One region of the Paenibacillus sp. NMA1017 genome, then DNA from elsewhere that is predicted to be linked to it. Evidence: riboswitches for the same ligand, from Rfam matches in the RefSeq annotation. Region 1 holds a riboswitch; each other region holds the start of a gene.
What was found. Region 1 has a riboswitch for glycine ahead of gcvT (glycine cleavage system aminomethyltransferase GcvT). Riboswitches for the same ligand answer to the same signal wherever they lie in the genome.

Region 1 (6,324 bases):
ACGGCCGCCGCTAACGCATCAGCATCCGTTACGCCGTCCGAACAGCCAATCTCTACGATGTCCAAATCCAATCCGCGTGCATAGGCTGCCAATACCTGGCGTGCCTCTGGATGGACGGACCTCGATACGATAAGCTGTTTACGGCGGGTAGCTGCGGCGGACAGTGAGCCCGCTTCCGCTAGTGCAGTCGCTCCGTCGTACATGCTGGCATTAGCTACAGCCATGCCCGTCAATTCGCAAATATACGACTGAAATTCGAAAATCGCTTGTAGCTCGCCTTGGCTTACTTCCGGTTGATAGGGGGTGTAGGCTGTGTAAAATTCCGAGCGTGAAGTGATGTGCTGGATGACGGACGGAATATGATGATCATAAATTCCTGCGCCAAGGAAGCTGGCATGTGTGTCTGTATTGGCATTGTGTCCGGCCAGCTCGGCCAAGTGGCGGGTTAAGGCTTTCTCATCGAGTCGAGAAGAAAGAGGGAGTTCCCCTTGATATCGAATGGCCTCTGGAATGTCACTGAATAATTCATCAATGGATGATACACCGACCACACGCAGCATTTCGGTTTGATCCTGTTCAGTCATAGGGAGATAACGATGCTGCTTCATAGGTTCTGGCTCCTTTCGAAAAGCAAAATTTAATCGTAAATGAGCTAATAAAAAGCGTGAGATGGAGAAACCCGGAAGTTCATATATGACATGTATGCTTTATGGAAATGAAGAGAGTTTAAAATCAGCGTGGGCGTTTATAAAAGGGTGCTGCCACCACCTCGGCACGTAGGCGTTTGCCACGAATCTCAACCTCCAACGGTGTGGAGAGGGTGCTAAAACGACTGTCCACCAAGGCGAGGCCCAAATTACGCTTCAAGGTGGGCGACTGAGTCCCCGTTGTGACCTCACCGATGTGTTGACCTTCTGCGAATACCGGATAATGGGCGCGTGGGATACCGCGGTCCATCATTTCCAGCCCGATCAATTTACGAGGAATCCCTTGTTCTTTTTGACGCTGAAGTGCTTCTCTACCGATAAAATCTCCTTTATTCAGCTTGACGAAGAAACCCAGACCGGCTTCGAGTGGTGAAATCGTGGCAGATAACTCCTGTCCGTACAGCGGCAACCGAGCCTCAAAGCGTAGTGTATCCCGGGCACCAAGTCCAGCGGGAACCAGCCCATACGACTCACCGGAACGAAGCAAACCCTCCCATACGGCTGGTGCTTCCGCAGCAGGTACATAAAATTCAAAACCGTCTTCGCCCGTATATCCGGTTCGTGAGACGAGAGCTTTTGCTCCGAACAATGGCACGTCCTCATGGAAGCGGAAAGATGCCAGATTCGTAATATCCGTATCTGCCACGGCTGCGGCAATACGTGCTGCTTCCGGTCCCTGCAACGCCAGCAATGCTATCGCATCAGACACATTCTCCATGTGAACGGATGCAGGTACATGACGAAGTAACCAATCCCAATCCTTATCAATGTTAGAGGCGTTCACAACGAGCATGTAGCGCTCCGGTCCTTTGCAGTAAACAAGCAGGTCGTCTACTACACCTCCATCGGGGTAACAAAGGAGTGAATATTGTGCCTGACCTGGTTCCAACTGGCTGACATCATTCGTGGTCACCCTTTGTAGAAAAGCCTCGGCCTCTTTGCCTTCAACCAAAAACTCACCCATATGCGATACATCGAATAAACCCGCACGTTGCCGGACGGCCTCATGCTCCTTTTGAATGCCGCTAAACTGAACGGGGAGCTCCCAGCCGCCAAAGTCAATACAACGAACCCCAGACTGCGTCCCGTAGGACAAATATAGCGGTGTTCTTCGCAAATTAGTCATTTTTCCACTCCTATCCGGTGTGATCGGCTAAACAAAAAAGACAGGCCGAAAAAGACGTATAGACGGCAGTCTACACTCTTTTTTCAGCTCTGTCCTTGATACCAGAAAGTTACCCCGGTATGTACCGGGTTTCCCCTTGGGTGATCCGCTCCAATAGCGAATGCTCTCCAGAGATGCGTCCGGCAGAGGTCCTTTTGCCTGAGAGATTCACCTGCAATGCAGGTTTACTCCTTCGGCGCTACCTTCGGGATCAACGGTATATTACCTGGCTTTGCAGATAATAACTTGATCCGATTCGCGTGCACAACTGTCTCACAAGCGGCAACAGCTATGCGAATCTTTTTGGCAGTCTCTCCCTCCGCGTTCATCCGCGTTTGCAGTTGTCGGGGTGTTTCCCAAAGCATTTGCTATAAACCATTAATACGCAAATTCATTCAAAATGTCAATAAAAATGTCATCAAAAACAATAGAAAAAACATTTAATATATAAATAAGGATATGTAAGCGTTTGTTATAAGCCATTATATTTTTATATAGTACGCTATATGAGGTGATATGAAGTATTTTTGTTAGTATTATTGACATGAGTGTTCTTGTTGTCATAATCTTAATCTGTCTAATACAGGTGAGCAAAAGCGATTTTATTCATATGGAAGTGAGGGGAACAGGATGGGTGAAGTAAAGCAGCAACTTTGGTATACAGACGAACATGAGTGGGTTCAGCGGACAGAGAATGGAACGGTGCGGATTGGTATTACAGACTTTGCACAGCATCAACTGGGTGATATTGTTTTTGTAGAATTACCTGAGGCGGGAGTAACGATTGAGCAGGGAGCGGAGATCGGTACGATTGAATCGGTGAAGACGGTATCCGACCTTTTTGCTCCGGTGACGGGAACCATATTAAAAGTGAATGAAGCGCTGAAAAGTACGCCTGAGCTAGTGAATGAATCTCCCTATGAAAAAGGTTGGATGATCGAAGTAGAGATGGATAAAGATGTGGAGGAAGCATTGGGCAAGCTACTGTCTGCGGATCAGTATGAGCAGTTGATTTCGGAGTAATAAATGGAGCAATGCAGCATGAAATAACAGCGTGTTATTCGGATGTTATATTGATTTTTAATTGAAAAAGAGCATCGTTAGTTTGCTCGATTTTTGTATAAAATGGTCGCTATGATTTGACGTAGCGGCTATTTTTTTGTCTTTTTTTGAAAACGTAATTACGTGTTTTATTCTGATGTAGAGGGTTGTCCCCATATAAGAATCATACATAATCCAGCACGGTTTTTCGACTAATTTCTATAGCTATAGGTCATATTAAGAAGAATTATGCAGGTATAATACCTTCCCGGATAATTTAAATTTAAATGTTGTCATCAACATTCATGACGAAAGTACGTTTTCATTTCGTTGATGAAGACAGCGCTGTCATTTAGTATGAATTTTAAGAAAAGGTAGTGATGCTTACCTACAAGGAGGATTTGAATATGAGTACATTGGACGCAAAGTCAAGTTCAAAAGGAGGCACTCGTGTCGCCGTACAGCGTTTTGGCCGTTTTCTTAGCGGTATGGTTATGCCCAATATGGGAGCCTTTATTGCGTGGGGGTTGATTACGGCACTCTTTATTCCGACCGGATGGTTCCCGAACGAGGGTTTTGCACAATTGGTTGACCCGATGAAAAATTATTTGTTGCCGCTGCTGATCGGTTATACAGGGGGCACGATGATTCACGGACAGCGTGGCGGTGTGATCGGTGCCATTATGACGATGGGTGTCATAGTGGGGGCCGATATCCCGATGTTCCTAGGCGCGATGGTAGCTGGTCCGCTGGCTGCGTGGATATTGAAGAAGTTCGACAAGGCCATTGAAGGCAAAGTCAGATCAGGCTTTGAAATGCTGGTCAATAATTTTTCGGCCGGGATTATCGGTGCCATTCTAGCACTGCTTGCCCATGTGGCGATCGGCCCGGTTGTACAAATGATCAGTCAAGTGTTGTCGGCAGGGGTACAGTTCCTCGTGAACGCAGGGCTATTGCCGCTTGTCAACCTCATTATTGAGCCCGGAAAAGTATTGTTTCTAAACAACGCGCTGAATCACGGAGTATTAAGTCCGATTGCGTTGGAGGAAGCTGCAAGAACAGGGAAATCCGTACTGTTCATGCTTGAATCGAATCCTGGGCCGGGGCTCGGTATTTTGCTGGCCTACTGTCTGTTCGGTAAAGGTTCTGCGAAGTCGTCGGCTCCTGGAGCGGTCATTATTCATTTTTTCGGCGGGATTCATGAAATTTATTTCCCTTATATTTTGATGAAGCCGATTCTGATTCTTGCAGCTATAGCTGGGGGCGTTGTGGGGACCTTCTGTTTCATGTTGACAGGTGCCGGACTGGTTGCTGCTCCTTCACCGGGCAGCATCATCGCCTATTTTCTAATGACGCCAAAAGGCGGATATTTGCCAATGCTGAGCGGGGTAATCGCTGCTGCGGTCGTATCCTTTGCTGTAGCCGCAGTGTTACTCAAGACTGGTAAGCAACAAGAAGAGGGGCTGGAGGAAGCTGCATCCCGCCTGCAAGATATGAAAAATCAAAGCAAGAGTGCAAGTGCTAACGCCACTGTAATGGAAGATAACCACGAGTCTGATCGTGCTGCCGAGATTGTCGCAGATCGAACACTCAAGGATAAATCCGAAGTGAACAAGATTGTCTTTTCCTGTGATGCAGGTATGGGTTCAAGTGCTATGGGAGCCTCAATTTTACGCAAAAAAATGAAGCAGGCGGGTGTAGGCGTGACAGTTACGAATACGGCAATCAGTGAAATTCCACAGGATGCGGATATTGTCATTACGCAAAAAACGTTGACAGACCGGGCTAAAACAGTAGCTCCGAATGCTGAGCACATTTCCATTGACAATTTTCTGAAGAGCCCTGAATACGAAGCGCTGGTTGAACGTCTGCAATCCGATTCTTAATCCCCGTCGTAGTCAGGCAGACTGTATGCAGTGTACGTCTCCTGCTGGAGGGATGAGCTTGGGAAGGAACGGTATGCGCTTATGAATATTACGAAACGACAACGTGACATCGTGGAATATCTTCTGGAGCAGTCCAAAGAGGTTACGGCCGGGGAAATTGCCACGAAGATCAATGTCAGCACAAGGACGGTTCATCGGGAACTGGGCGCAGTCGAGCATTGGCTGGCAGCTCATGAGGTGAAGCTGGAGAAAAAGTCAGGGATCGGTATTGGTATAGATGCTGACCCAGCTCAGCTTGCATGCCTGCGAAAGCAATTGTTGCATACGAAGTCAGACGAATATTCGGCTGAGGAGAGAAAGATCGTGGTTCTCTGCATGCTGCTGGATACACGGGAGCCGATCAAGCTGCTGGCGCTGGCTTCAGATCTGAAAGTCACGGTAACTACGGTCAGTCATGATCTGGACGAATTGCAAGGCTGGATTGGCGAACGTGGACTCATGCTTGTGCGCAGACGGGGGTACGGGGTCGAGATTACAGGGCGGGAGACAGACAAAAGACGGGCGATTTCCGAGCTGGCTCTCGAATATTTGGATGAATCCGATCTGTTTTCAGCCCGCGAAGAACTTCGTCCTGTAACCCGTGTTGCCGACAAGTTGCTGGAGATGATTGGCAGAGATAACCTGCTGATCGTGGAAAAGGCCCTCTGGCAACCCCATGAAAAATGGCTGGAAAACATGGTCGAAAGCAAGTATATGGAGCTGCTGATTCAAATTTGTGTTTCGCTGGCACGCCTACGACTCGGGTATGTTATGGATTCTCTTCTCTCGTATTTAAAAACAGATTCGGATGAAAATATCATGCTTCGCACAGCTATGGTGGAACGCATATGCACGGAGTTGTCAGAGGCGCTGGATATTGAATTTCCGGAGCCGGAACGATCTTATCTCAGGCTGCTGTTTCGTGATGCCGAGGATCACTCTACCCGACTACTACCGTTGGATGATCTTGTACTGTTGGAGTCGGTTCATGAGTTGATTCGCCGTGTGGAGGAAGAGACAGGCACACCATTGGAAGAGGACCGTGTTCTGCGTGAAGGACTGATTGCTCATATGGCTCCGGTATTCAAACGTTTGAAGGAAGGCAGGCCAATTCGTAACCCTCTCCTTCAGCAAATCCGCAAGGATTACAGCAGCTTATTCGAATCAGTGAAAAAGGCAGCGGCGAGCATGACAGAAATGAAAGTGCCTGATGAAGAGATCGGATTTCTCGTCATGCATTTCGGCGCTTCGCTGGAGCGGCTGCGACAATTACGGCGGGAGGTGCGGGCCATTGTAGTCTGCACGAGCGGCATTGGATCATCCAGACTTCTGGCAACAAGGCTCGCCAAAGAGCTGCCACAGATCAAAATTGTGGATAGGGCTTCATGGTACGAGGCGGCGCGGATTCCCAAGGAGGATTATGATCTGATCATTTCGACAGTAGAGCTACCGCTTGAACCAGATCGGTATCTTAAGATCAGCCCGC
Region 2 (6,324 bases), on a different contig from region 1:
TTAGTTCTTGTTTCGTGACTGACATGGGGGGACTGATTTAATACTCTGGATACCGTAGCTTTGGAAAAGCCCGCCAGTTTTGCAATTTGATCAAGATTCGACATGGTGCTTCTCCTCACATAAGAAAAAAATACTTGACATGAAACGCGTTTCAACGATTAGGATGCTTATGAAGGCATTACGTTTATTTTAAAGCATCCGTCAATGCATTTCAAAGGAGAACGGTTACCGTTAGGTATTGATTCACATTTGCAGCACTTGATGGGATTACTTGGCCAAAGTAAAAATCTTAAATATGGAAAGAGGTTCTTATACCATGACGAAGGCGCTAAAAGGATTTCCGAAAAACTTCTTGTGGGGCGGGGCAACTGCAGCCAACCAATTGGAAGGTGCTTTTGACGTAGATGGAAAAGGATTGTCCAGTGCGGACATGATTGCCTATGTACCCAAAGCGGAACGTAAGAACGATCACGCTATAGAGATTTCGTCCGAGCGACTCGAAGACATTTTGGCAGGCAAAGTCAATGCCCGTTTTCCAAAACGTGAAGGTGTGGACTTTTACCACCACTACAAAGAAGATATTGCATTGTTCGCTGAAATGGGCTTTAAGGTATTTCGTATGTCCATTCACTGGGCGCGGATTTTCCCGAATGGGTATGATGCCGAGCCGAATGAAGCAGGATTGCAATTCTACGACAATGTATTTGATGAGTTGCGCAAGTATAATATTGAGCCCTTGGTAACATTGTCACATTATGAAACACCGCTAGGTCTGACTCAGAAGTATAATGGCTGGCTGGGACGCGAAGTCATACAGCATTACGTCAATTATGCCGAAACGGTGTTTACACGCTATAAAGATAAAGTGAAATACTGGCTGACCTTTAATGAAATCAATGTAATGACCATGAGCCCATTTACCGGTGGCGGTGTGGTTATTGACCGTGTAGAAAACAAACAACAAGCGATATATCAAGCATTGCATCATCAATTTGTAGCTAGTGCACTGGCGACCAAACGAGGACATGAGATCATCCCGGGCGCTCAGATCGGCTGTATGCTGGCACGTATTGAAAGCTATCCACATACGTGTAACCCAGAGGATATACTGAAAGCCCAGCATGAAAATCAAATGAACCTGTTCTTTACGGATGTGCATGCTCGTGGGGAATATTCCAACTACATGAACCGTTATTTTGAAGAAAATAATATTGTGATACACACAGAGCCCGGCGATGCCGAAATTTTGAAAAATAACACGGTCGATTTTATCTCATTCAGCTACTATATGACCTTGACCGTATCTGCAGGTCCAGAAGGCGAGAAAGCAGCAGGAAACCTGATTGGCGGCGTGAAAAATCCGTATCTGCAGTCCTCCGACTGGGGATGGCAGATCGATCCGATCGGCCTGCGTGTTACGCTGAATACGTTTTATGACCGCTATCAAAAGCCGCTGTTCATCGTGGAAAATGGCCTAGGTGCTTATGATAAGGTAGAAGAAGACGGCTCGGTGCATGACACATATCGTATTGATTACTTGCGTCAGCATATTGCCCAAATGAAGGAAGCGATTGCCGACGGTGTTGATCTGATTGGTTACACCAGTTGGGGCCCTATCGACCTTGTGAGCATGTCTACTTCCGAAATGTCCAAGCGCTACGGATTTATTTACGTTGATCTGGATGATGACGGTAACGGAACGCTCAAACGCTCCAAAAAGGACTCTTTTAACTGGTATAAAAATGTGATAGCAACCAATGGTGAAGAATTGTAATTCCATATCATCTCGGGCGGGTATAGCAGAGGACATCCTAAGATGCAATCTGCTGTACCCGCTTTTTTGATAGACACAATAATATTTCAAAGGGCTTCACAAACTTTTCACTTGTAATAAGCTGAAAGTTTTCTGTATAATGAATAAAAATTTCATATGTCTGGTTGATGTTTGCGGGAGATGGAACGAAAGTTCCGACCGAAGGGGCAAAACTCTCAGGTGCTTAGGCTGATTACAGCAACAAGCGGGGACCGTAAACGGACAGAACTCTGGAGAGACCCTTAATTGGGCGCCGAAGGTGCACCGCAGAGAACATCTGCTTAAACTCTCAGGCAAAAGGACAGAGACGCGAATAACCTGTGACAGGGAATGCCCTAGGCTTTTTTATGAGCTATTAGAGGCGGAAATCTGCACAAGATGGTTGTATTTTTTCGTGCCTTTAACCTCTCCAGGAGTCGAATCAGCGGATTTGACTCTTTTTTGTTTTCTAATATGCTGGAGGAGCGGGTTGAAATGAATTTGGTACATGTGTTAGAAGCGATTAGTAGCTGGATATGGGGGGCGCCTCTCATCATTCTTGTCATGGGAACGGGGTTGTGGCTGACCATACGTTTGAAGATGCTGCAGGTATTCCGCCTGCCCCTGGCGATCAAGCTGATCGGTAAGGCCCCGAATGAAGGCAGCGGGGATGTAAGTAGTTTTGCGGCTTTAAGTACGGCGCTTGCGGCTACAGTTGGCACAGGAAGTATTGTCGGCGTAGCGACAGCTATTAAGCTGGGCGGGCCGGGTGCCTTGTTCTGGATGGTCGTTGCAGCCTTTTTTGGGATGGCGACGAAATATGCGGAAGGTGTACTTGCGGTAAAATACCGGGTGAAAGATCGGAATGGACAATTTTCCGGCGGCCCGATGTATTATATTGAGAAAGGTCTTGGACGCCGTTTTAAACCACTGGCGATGCTGTTTGCTTTTTCGGGCATGCTGGTAGCGTTGTTCGGGATTGGAACGTTTCCGCAGGTCAAAGCGATTGTATCTTCGACCGAAAACAGCTTTGGCGTTCCGCCCATTGTAACGGCACTGATTATTGCGATCCTTACAGGACTTGTTACTATTGGAGGACTTAAAAGCATTGCCAAGGTATCGACGAAGGTCGTTCCTTTTAAAACAGGCTTGTACGTACTGATCTGTCTCATCGTACTGATTCGGTTTGCTGACCAGCTTCCTGCCGCAATCGCGCTGGTGCTTCATTCGGCATTTTCAACTACATCTGCAACGGGCGGATTTGCCGGAGCTACGATTATGCTGGCGATGCGAAGTGGGGTAGCCAGAGGTATTTTTGCCAATGAGGCCGGATTGGGAAGCGCACCGATTGCAGCCGCAGCTGCCAAAACCAAATGGCCTGCGGAGCAAGGGCTAATTTCCATGACAGGCGTGTTTATTGATACGATGGTTATTTGTGTGATGACTGGGTTGACGCTGCTGGTTAGCGGTGTGTGGAGCGGGCCTACCGATGCAGGCCTGATGACTCAGCAAGCATTTTCCAGTGCATTCCCGCTGGGGGCGGAGCTGCTCACCATCATTCTGATTATGTTCGCGTTCACCACCATGCTCGGCTGGAACTATTACGGGGAACGTTGTGTTGAATATTTGCTTGGGGTCAAGTGGATTAAACCTTACCGTTATCTATTCATCTTACTGGTTGCCGGGGGCGCGTTCATTAAACTGGATGCGATTTGGCTGCTGGCAGATATCTTTAACGCAATGATGGCTTTCCCGAACCTGATTGCACTGCTTGGCTTATCGGGAATCGTAGTTGCAGAAACCCGAACCTATATGGATTCTCTGAATTCTAGTAAGAAAAAGGGCATTCTTGCAGGTGCCGGTGTAGGGGCAGCTATTCAAGTAGAAGAAAAGGGGCAAACGGTTAATTTATAAATTCTAAAAGGGAGTGTCTTCAGCCATCATAGGCTTGAGGACACTCCCTTTTGAATGTTATAACGATGCGCGCAAAATTGCTAAAATATCTTCTTGATTCAGCTTTTTATAATTACCGAAGCCTCCGTATTCCATTTCACGGGCTGCAATGTTTGCGATTTTTTCCAGTTGCTCATCATTAATATTGTAATCGGCCAGGGTGGAAGGGGCACCGAGACTTGTCCAGAATGCACTAAGACGGTCAATACCTTCCAAGGCGATTTCTCTATCTGTTTTACCTACGGTGTCTAAGTCAAACATGCTGAGCATCAGCCGCTTCATACGTGCAGCATCCTGATCCACTGTATGTCTCATCCAGTTGGGGAACAGGATCGCCAGACCACCAGCATGAGGAATATCATATACAGCAGATAATGCATGTTCAATCGTATGCGAAGCCCAGTCCCCGAAGTAGCCCATTTGCAGTGTTCCGTTAAGAGCAATCGTTCCGGCATATAAAATCGTTTCACGATGCTCGTAGTTGTGCAAATCCCCCAGCAGCTTAGGTGCAGTTTCGATCACGGTTTGCAACACAGAAAAGCACATGCGATCTTGCAACGGTGTATTTTTAACATTGTGAAAATACTGTTCAAACACATGGCTCATCATATCCACCATACCATATACCGTCTGATCACGTGGCACAGAGAAGGTGTTTTTTGGATCCAGAATGGAGAATTTCGGATGCGTCACCGCGCTGCCCCATACGTATTTTTCGTTTGTTTCCCAGTTGGTGATAACAGAATCTGGATCCATTTCTGAACCGGTGGCGGCGAGTGTGAGGATGGTACCGAATGGCAGAGCCTGGGTTGGCATGTGCTTTTTGTTGATAATATCCCACACATCGCCGTCATATTCAGCCCCTGCTGCGATGGCTTTGGTACAATCAATAACGCTTCCGCCGCCTACTGCAAGTAAGAAGTCGATTTTTTCGTTTCGGCAAATGTCGATGCCCTTCTTAACGGTGGACAAGCGCGGATTCGGTTCTACGCCCGACAATTCATGAATGTTGAGATGTAGCGGCTCTAGCGCGTTTAATACCTGGTCATACAGACCATTTCGTTTGACACTTCCGCCTCCATATATCAGCAAAATATTTTTGCCGTAATTCAACAGCTCCTGCTGCAGTTCTTCAATTTGATTGTCTCCAAAAATTAATTTGGTAGGGTTATAATATGTGAATTTGTTCATCTGGAAAGTACCCCTCAGTTCATAGTTCATGTTCAAATCGTAAACCGCTTATCCTGATTGCCTGTTGGATACCTGACTTCATCATGTAAGCTATTTGAAATGACGATTGACCATTATACATGAAATGAATAAGGGAATTCAAGTAAATCTAATCTTTGACCGCTCCAGCGGCAAGATCGGAAATAAACTGGCGGCTAATGAAAAGAAACAAAATAATAAGTGGCAGTACAGCAAGCAGGGTGCCCGCAATGACCATCGCATAATCCGTATTGTAAATCCCGTTCAATTGTGACAGTGCAATCTGGAGCGTGAATTTACGCTCATCCGTTAAGACGATTAGCGGCCATAAATAATCATTCCAGGCTCCTATAAAGGTAAACGCGCCGAGAAAAGCGAACGCTGGACGTAGAATTGGCAGTGCTACATTCAAGTACAGTCGAAAAAAGCTGCATCCGTCCATCCGTCCAGCATCCAGCAGCTCCTTGGGAATGGATTCTTCCGCATATTGACGAATCCAGAAAATGCCGAAGGCATTTACCATCCCCGGGATAATAAGCGCTTTGAACGTACCTACCCATCCAAAGGAGGCCATCATGACAAAGGAGGGGACAAGCGAAAGTTGTGAAGGGACCATCATTGTAGCTAGCAGAATGATAAATAGCACTTTTTTGCCCGGAAAATCAAACTTGGCGAATGCAAAACCTGCCAGTGAATCGAAAAACAGAACCAATAGGGTAACAGAACCGGCTACAAAAAGGGTATTAAAAAAGGCTCCGGCAAAATTAATCTGCTGTAATACTCTCGTTATGTTATCCAAAAAGTGGCTGCCAAACCACAATTGCGGTGGAAAACGGTAGATGTCTGAAGTTGTACGGGTTGCCATGACGATCAGCCAGTAAAATGGAAACATCGACAGAATGATTCCCACCAACAATCCGGCATATAAAACCAAGGATTTTGCGCGTGTCTGCATCATGCTGTTAGCTCCTTCCCATCGTTATTTTTTACCTTGGACGAGTTTCCAGTTGATGATGGAGAATAGAGCAATGATGAGGAACATGCCCCATCCGACGGCTGCACCATATCCAAAATAGTTGTTAATGAACGACTCGCGGTACAGGTATAAAACGATGGTCATGCCACTTGCCCCGGAACCGCCGTCATTACCGACCAGGACCTGTGGCTCGGTGAAGAGCTGCATACCGCCGATGGTGGACGTAATGACCGTAAACAGAATGACTGGGCGCAGCATGGGGATAGTGATGCGGAAAAAAGCTTGTGCTCCGGTTGCTCCGTCTATTTTGGCGGCCTCATACAGCACATGTGGAATACTCTGGAGTCCGGCCAGATAGATGATTGCGTTATAGCCCATCCATCTCCATACGACC
Region 3 (6,324 bases), on a different contig from region 1:
AGGATGAGTCGGAGAAGGATGTTTCCAAACCGGCTGTCTGGTCCTCGTCCAGAATTATTGTTGCGACCGTCAAAGACGGTAACATTAAGGCACAGGGCAAGGGCAAAGCAGTAATTACTGTGAAATATGCAGGTAAAATGACGAAGGTACAGGTGACCGTTCAGTAAAAAAGAGAGCAAGCATACGTCCAAGGACGATATGCTTGCTCTTTTATTTTAAGGAGGCTACCGCTTATAAATTATGACTTATCCTTCTTGGTCGGTGTGTTGCGTGTAAGTGATTCGGTCAAACGCTTGCCAGTCGGCGTCTGGGCCAACCCGCCTTTGGCGGTCTCGCGATGCTTCGACGGCATCGCACTGCCGACTTCAAGCATTACGTCAATGACTTCGTCAGACGGAATAGCGCTGCGCACACCCGCCAAAGCCATGTCCGCTGCGGCAAGCGCAGTCACGGCTCCCAGCCCGTTGCGCACAATGCACGGGATCTCCACGAGTCCGGCGACGGGGTCGCAAATCAGGCCGAGCGTGTTCTTAAGAGCGAGGCCCACGGCGTGAACAGCCTGTTCAGGCGTACCACCGCGCAGCTCGACCATAGCGCCAGCGGCCATCCCGATAGCTGAGCCAATCTCAGCCTGACAGCCTCCCTCCGCGCCAGAAATGAAGGAGTTGTTGGCGATCACGTAGCCAATGGCTCCAGCGGCGAACAGGCCGTTCACCATATGCTCATCATCCCAGCCGAACCGCTCCTGTGCACTGATGAACACACCAGGGATAACCCCACATGAGCCTGCGGTAGGCGTGGCGACAATGCGCCCCATGGACGCATTAACCTCCGACACGGAGAGCGCATAAGCCATGGCGAGGGCGGAGGCATCACCGGAGCAGGTTTCCCCTGACCGCAGATACTCGGCCAGACGCTTGCCGTCGCCGCCCGTCAATCCACTGCGGGATACGGTGTCTTGTGTCTGACCGCGATGAACGGCTTCCTTCATGACTTCATAATAATCAGACATTTGGCGGAAGATTTCTTCCTCCGTTGTATTCGTCTCTTGTACCTGCTCTTGAATCATCAAACGGCCAATCGTGGTGGATTCTTCAGCGCATAAAGCGCTGATTTCATGCAGATGGCTAAACCTCATCGGATTCAGCTCCTTTTTTCAAATTAATCATCTTAATTTCATACATATGAGGTAAAGAACGCAGTTCTGCAATCAGTTCAGCTGGAGCAGAACTGTCCGTTTCAATGGCGGTGAGTGCTTCACCATCCCGGCCTTTGCGATCTACGTGCATATAGGCAATGTTAATGTGGGCCGCGCCTAGCGCTGAAGTTATCGCGCCCAATGTACCGGGCTTATCCGAGTGGAGAAGCACCAGCGTAGGCAGCTCTCCGGTCAGATTGACCCGGAATTCGTTGAGCTGTTGGACATGGATGCTGCCGCCGCCGATGGAGGAGCCCAGCAGTGTGCGCTGATCCTCGCCCTTCCACAACTCGAAACGGACGGTGTTCGGATGAGGCGCGGGTAGTCCGCTGACGGCGAATTCCACGGCCATCCCGGCTTGCTCTGCCCATTGCTCGGCATCGGGAATCCGGTGATCGTCCGTATCGTAATTAAGCAGCCCTGCGATGAGCGCCAGGTCTGTACCGTGTCCTTTATACGTGTCGGCAAAGGAGCCGTACAATGTCATGCGGGCACGGTCAGGCTGCGCCCCAAGCCAGTGCCGTGCAACGCGTGCGAGCCGAACCGCGCCTGCGGTGTGTGAACTGGAAGGTCCGGTCATGGCCGGACCGATAATGGAAAATACATCTTTGAAACGCATGGTGTGGCCCCCTGTATGTTCTAATACCATACTATATGGTATTTCCGCGTCTTTGCGCGGTTATGACGGTTGCTAATGCTGACGCACAATGTGAGCACAAAAAAGGACAGGATAAGGAAGTTTCCCTTATCTCTGTCCTCGTTACCTGAGAGTTTCGTGCGGTGTACTTACCGCCTTACCCCTTGGGTGGCTTGCGCTCTCTCCAGAGTTGCGTCAGATGACGATACATGGACCTGAGAGATTATCCGCCAGCCGGGTGCTGGCGTCTTGCTCCTTCGGTGCCGCCAGAGTGTAGGCTCCCTGGACAGACTCTCCCGTCATCTTCATTCGCGTATACCGTTCTACATGTCTTTCTTAGCGTAATGTATGCCGTGCTCGGTGTCAATCACAGGGTTCAATTTTTACATAAACGAGGATTTTGCAAAAACCCAATAAGCGACTTCCAATGAACAATATATAGATCGAAATGGCCTAGTTCGTCTAGATATTGCGCTTTGGAGCGACTGGAATCGAATTTTGCAAAATCCTGAAACAGGTGCGTTTCCAATAAAAAAGATTAAAATTTACATAATTATGGATAAAACCAGGAAGGAATTAGAAGATTGGCAGCTAATCTGATAAAGGACAAGTATATTTATGGAAATCATAGGAGGGATATTGACGTATGGTAAAAGGCTCACGGTTCACAGGTTCACGCTTAAAAGGGATGCTGCATCTAGCAGCAATCGTATCAATGCTGATCGGGATCTTCGTTCCATTCGGTCAGGTCAAGGCAGAGGGAGCATTGACAGTAGCCGAAGCACTTCAGCGCCAAAGCAGTGGAGGTACGGTGACGGTGGAAGGTTACATCGTCGGACATGCTACCGGATCGAAAACGGCTAACTTTTCTTCTCCGTTTGTGAATGATTTTAACGTACTGATTGCCGACCAGGCTAATGAACGTAGCACTTCTAATCTATTGGATGTACAGCTGACATCCGCGTACAGAGGGCAATTTGGGCTGTCAGGCCATCCTGAGCTGATCGGCAGCAAAATTCGTGTGACGGGTATACTTGGCGCCTACAATAATTTTGGTGGAGTGAAAAGCCCGAGCGCTGTTGAACTGGTGAACGGAAGCGAACCGGGGGAACCTGGTAATCCGGGCGAACCTGAACCTGGCAACCCGGGTCAACCTGGTACTACACTGCCGGATGGAAAAGGCAAAAAGGTGCTGTTCGATAATACGCACGCACAGACCGCTGGTGCAGCAGATTGGGTCATTGAAGGCGCCTTCTCCGACTTTGCCAATGGACTGCGTAATGTAGGCTTTACGGTAGACCAATTGAATCGTCCCATTCCTTTTACTTATGGAGAGCAGGCCATAACATATGACAAGCTGCGCCAATATGATGTGTTCATCATCGGTGAAGCGAATGTTGCCTTTAAGGCATCCGAGCAGGCTGCCCTGCTGCAATACGTGAATAACGGGGGGAGCGTCTTCTTCATCTCCGATCATTATAATGCGGACCGTAACAAAAACCGTTGGGATTCCTCCGAGGTTATGAATGGCTACCGTCGTGGAGCCTATACTAATCCGGCCAAAGGCATGACTGCAGAAGAAGCTGCATCACCGGCGATGCAAGGATTAACAAGCTCCGATTGGCTGGCGACCAACTTTGGCGTTCGTTTCCGTTACAATGCACTGGGCGACGTGAATGCTACCGACATTGTAGCCGCAGATCAATCTTTCGGCATTACCAAGGGTGTGCGCTCGATTGCAATGCATGCAGGATCTACGCTGGCTATTATTGATCCTACCAAGGCTAAAGGCATTGCTTATATCCCTTCAGGCACGAAAAAATGGGGTAATGCGGTAGACCAGGGAGTTTATAACGGCGGGGGCCGTGCGGAAGGACCTTATGCCGCTATCTCCAAGATGGGTCAAGGCAAAGCAGCGTTCATCGGTGATTCTTCCCCTGTAGAAGATGCTACACCGAAATATGTGCGTGAAGAAAACGGACAGTCGAAGAAGACATATGATGGTTTCAAAGAAGTGGATGATTCCACCTTCCTGGTACAAACGGTCCAATGGCTTGCATGGAAGCAGGACTACACGAAATTGTCTGATGTGGCAGGTTTGACTCTGGATCAACCAACGAAGCTTCTGCCATTCGAGGAGCCTGCGGCTTCCACGGAACCGCAGCCTGAGCCTTGGTCTGCTCCGGCAGCAGGCTACAAATGGTACGATCCTAGAACGTTCAAGTCTGGCTCCTATGGAGCAGCTTCATAATTATCGCCAGAAGCTCAATGTGAGTTGGTATTGGTTAGTCGTTTGATCCCTGCAGAGGGATCAGGCGACTTTTTTTGTGATGAAAATTAACCTATGGTTGGTTATTTCATTACATTTTGTGCCAGAAAGGCCGCGCTGCTGCTGGATCATTGATTTTTTAAATGATGTTGATAGCATAATCTTAATTGATATATCCATATACTGGTGATAGGATGTATTCAAATTATTCCGACAAAAACGGTATGTAATGTTCATGAAAGGTTTTAAACATCAAGCATGGTGAGAATAAGCGGGACAAGACCATGGAGAATGGAGGAAGCGCGCATTGAATACCGAACCCGTGTTGGAAATTAAAGGATTATCCGTATCTTTTCGCATCAAGGATCAATATCACCCCGCAGTCGACCATCTGGATCTGACGGTCAACCCCAATGAAGTGCTGGCTGTAGTCGGAGAATCCGGCTGTGGCAAAAGTGCGCTGGCACTTTCGATCGCACAACTGCATGACATGGAACGCACGCGTGTAGAGGGAGAGGTCCTTTTTAAAGGCACGAACCTGAACCGTCTTTCTTCAGGGCAAATGAATAAAATCCGCGGAGCAGGCATTGGCATGATCTTTCAGGACCCGCTGACAGCACTTAATCCATTGATGAGCATTGGCAAGCAGATTGAGGAAAATCTTGATTATCATACGTCACTATCTACGAAGCAAAAAAGGGAACGTGTGCTGGAGCTGCTGGAAAGTGTAGATATACCGAATCCTGTGCGTGTGTATGAGCAGTATCCGCATGAACTATCAGGAGGGATGCGGCAGCGTGTGATGATCGCGATTGCCATAGCTTGCCGACCTTCTCTTATTATTGCAGATGAGCCGACTACTGCGCTCGATGTAACGATCCAATCGCAAATTCTCGACTTGCTCAAACAGCTTCAACAGGAGACCGGGAGCGGAATTATCCTGATTACGCACGATCTTGGTGTTGTGGCAGAAGTAGCCGACCGCGTGGTGGTCATGTATGCCGGAGAAATCGTGGAGAGCGCTGATGTTTTTGAATTATTCAGGCATCCACAGCATCCGTATACGCGTTCTTTGCTTGCTTCTATGCCGGGATCGCATACCAAGGGGGAATCACTACATGTCATCGGCGGCATTGTTCCCTCATTACAAGATATCCCCCGCAATAGCTGCCGCTTTGCTCCGCGTATTCCCTGGATTCAGCAGAGAGTGCATGAAGACCATCCCCAATTAAATGAAATTTCACCTGGACACTGGGTCCGTTGTACATGTTACCAGCATTTTCATTTTGAAGACGAGGCAAAGGGGGAGGCTGCCCATGGCACTACTGGAGTTAAATGATTTGAGGGTCCACTATCCGGTACGTGGTGGTTTCTTCCAGCGTGTTATCGATCAGGTGAAAGCAGTGGATGGCGTGTCGATCAGCATTGAGGCAGGCCAAACATACGGGCTGGTGGGAGAATCCGGCTGCGGAAAGACGACGACAGGCAGGACGATCATCGGTCTAAATAAGCTGACAAGCGGACGGATTCTGTTTAAAGGAAAGGACTTTGCAGCTCTGAGCCGTAACAATCGCCATCCACTGCGTAGAGACATCCAGATGATTTTTCAGGACCCATACTCTTCGCTCAACCCGCGTAAGCGCGTATTGGATGTCATTGCTGAACCGCTGCGAAATTTTGAAAGGCTAAGCAGTGAGGAAGAACGAAGGAAAGTACAGACGTTGCTGGAAAAGGTCGGCTTGAACGCCGATGCAGCCTACAAATATCCGCATGAATTTTCCGGGGGGCAACGGCAGCGGATCGGGATCGCGCGTGCGCTGACATTAAACCCCAAGCTGATCATTGCTGATGAGCCGGTGTCGGCACTGGACGTTTCCGTGCAGGCACAGGTGCTTAATTTTATGAAGGATGTGCAACGGGAATTTAATTTGACGTATTTGTTCATCAGTCATGACTTGGGTATTATCCGCCATATGTGCGACCAAATCGGTATTATGTACCGGGGCCGTCTAGTGGAGCAGGGGAGCGAGCAAGACATTTATGAGCGTCCACAGCATCTGTATACCCAACGCCTCATTGCAACCATTCCCAATATTGATCCTACAAAAAGGCTGGAAAATGCTCGAAAAAGGCGAATGCTTTTATCCTCCTACAAAACAGAGCTACCCAAACATCTAGACGCGAGTGGAAAGCCGTTTGCACTAAAATCAGTAAGTCCAT

Region 2: linked by a shared signal. The riboswitch ahead of AC5ELV_RS15585 (alanine/glycine:cation symporter family protein) and the one ahead of gcvT (glycine cleavage system aminomethyltransferase GcvT) in region 1 are both predicted to bind glycine.
Region 3: linked by a shared signal. The riboswitch ahead of sdaAB (L-serine ammonia-lyase, iron-sulfur-dependent subunit beta) and the one ahead of gcvT (glycine cleavage system aminomethyltransferase GcvT) in region 1 are both predicted to bind glycine.

What each region holds. Positions count from the first base shown of each region.
Region 1 covers NZ_JBZXYR010000004.1:329,936-336,259, reverse strand. The annotation lists gene gcvPA (aminomethyl-transferring glycine dehydrogenase subunit GcvPA) at 1-608, opposite strand, end outside; gene gcvT (glycine cleavage system aminomethyltransferase GcvT) at 733-1,833, opposite strand; glycine riboswitch at 2,010-2,108, opposite strand; gene gcvH (glycine cleavage system protein GcvH) at 2,503-2,895, shown strand; gene AC5ELV_RS13615 (PTS mannitol transporter subunit IIBC) at 3,321-4,799, shown strand; gene AC5ELV_RS13610 (BglG family transcription antiterminator) at 4,881-6,324, shown strand, end outside.
Region 2 covers NZ_JBZXYR010000005.1:288,202-294,525, forward strand. The annotation lists gene AC5ELV_RS15575 (LacI family DNA-binding transcriptional regulator) at 1-104, opposite strand, end outside; gene AC5ELV_RS15580 (glycoside hydrolase family 1 protein) at 317-1,774, shown strand; glycine riboswitch at 1,939-2,015, shown strand; glycine riboswitch at 2,034-2,128, shown strand; gene AC5ELV_RS15585 (alanine/glycine:cation symporter family protein) at 2,288-3,706, shown strand; gene AC5ELV_RS15590 (iron-containing alcohol dehydrogenase) at 3,764-4,936, opposite strand; gene AC5ELV_RS15595 (carbohydrate ABC transporter permease) at 5,085-5,912, opposite strand; gene AC5ELV_RS15600 (carbohydrate ABC transporter permease) at 5,934-6,324, opposite strand, start outside.
Region 3 covers NZ_JBZXYR010000007.1:14,900-21,223, forward strand. The annotation lists gene AC5ELV_RS17285 (Ig-like domain-containing protein) at 1-167, shown strand, start outside; gene sdaAA (L-serine ammonia-lyase, iron-sulfur-dependent, subunit alpha) at 239-1,138, opposite strand; gene sdaAB (L-serine ammonia-lyase, iron-sulfur-dependent subunit beta) at 1,128-1,817, opposite strand; glycine riboswitch at 2,029-2,144, opposite strand; gene AC5ELV_RS17300 (DUF6359 domain-containing protein) at 2,482-4,086, shown strand; gene AC5ELV_RS17305 (ABC transporter ATP-binding protein) at 4,412-5,443, shown strand; gene AC5ELV_RS17310 (ABC transporter ATP-binding protein) at 5,421-6,324, shown strand, end outside.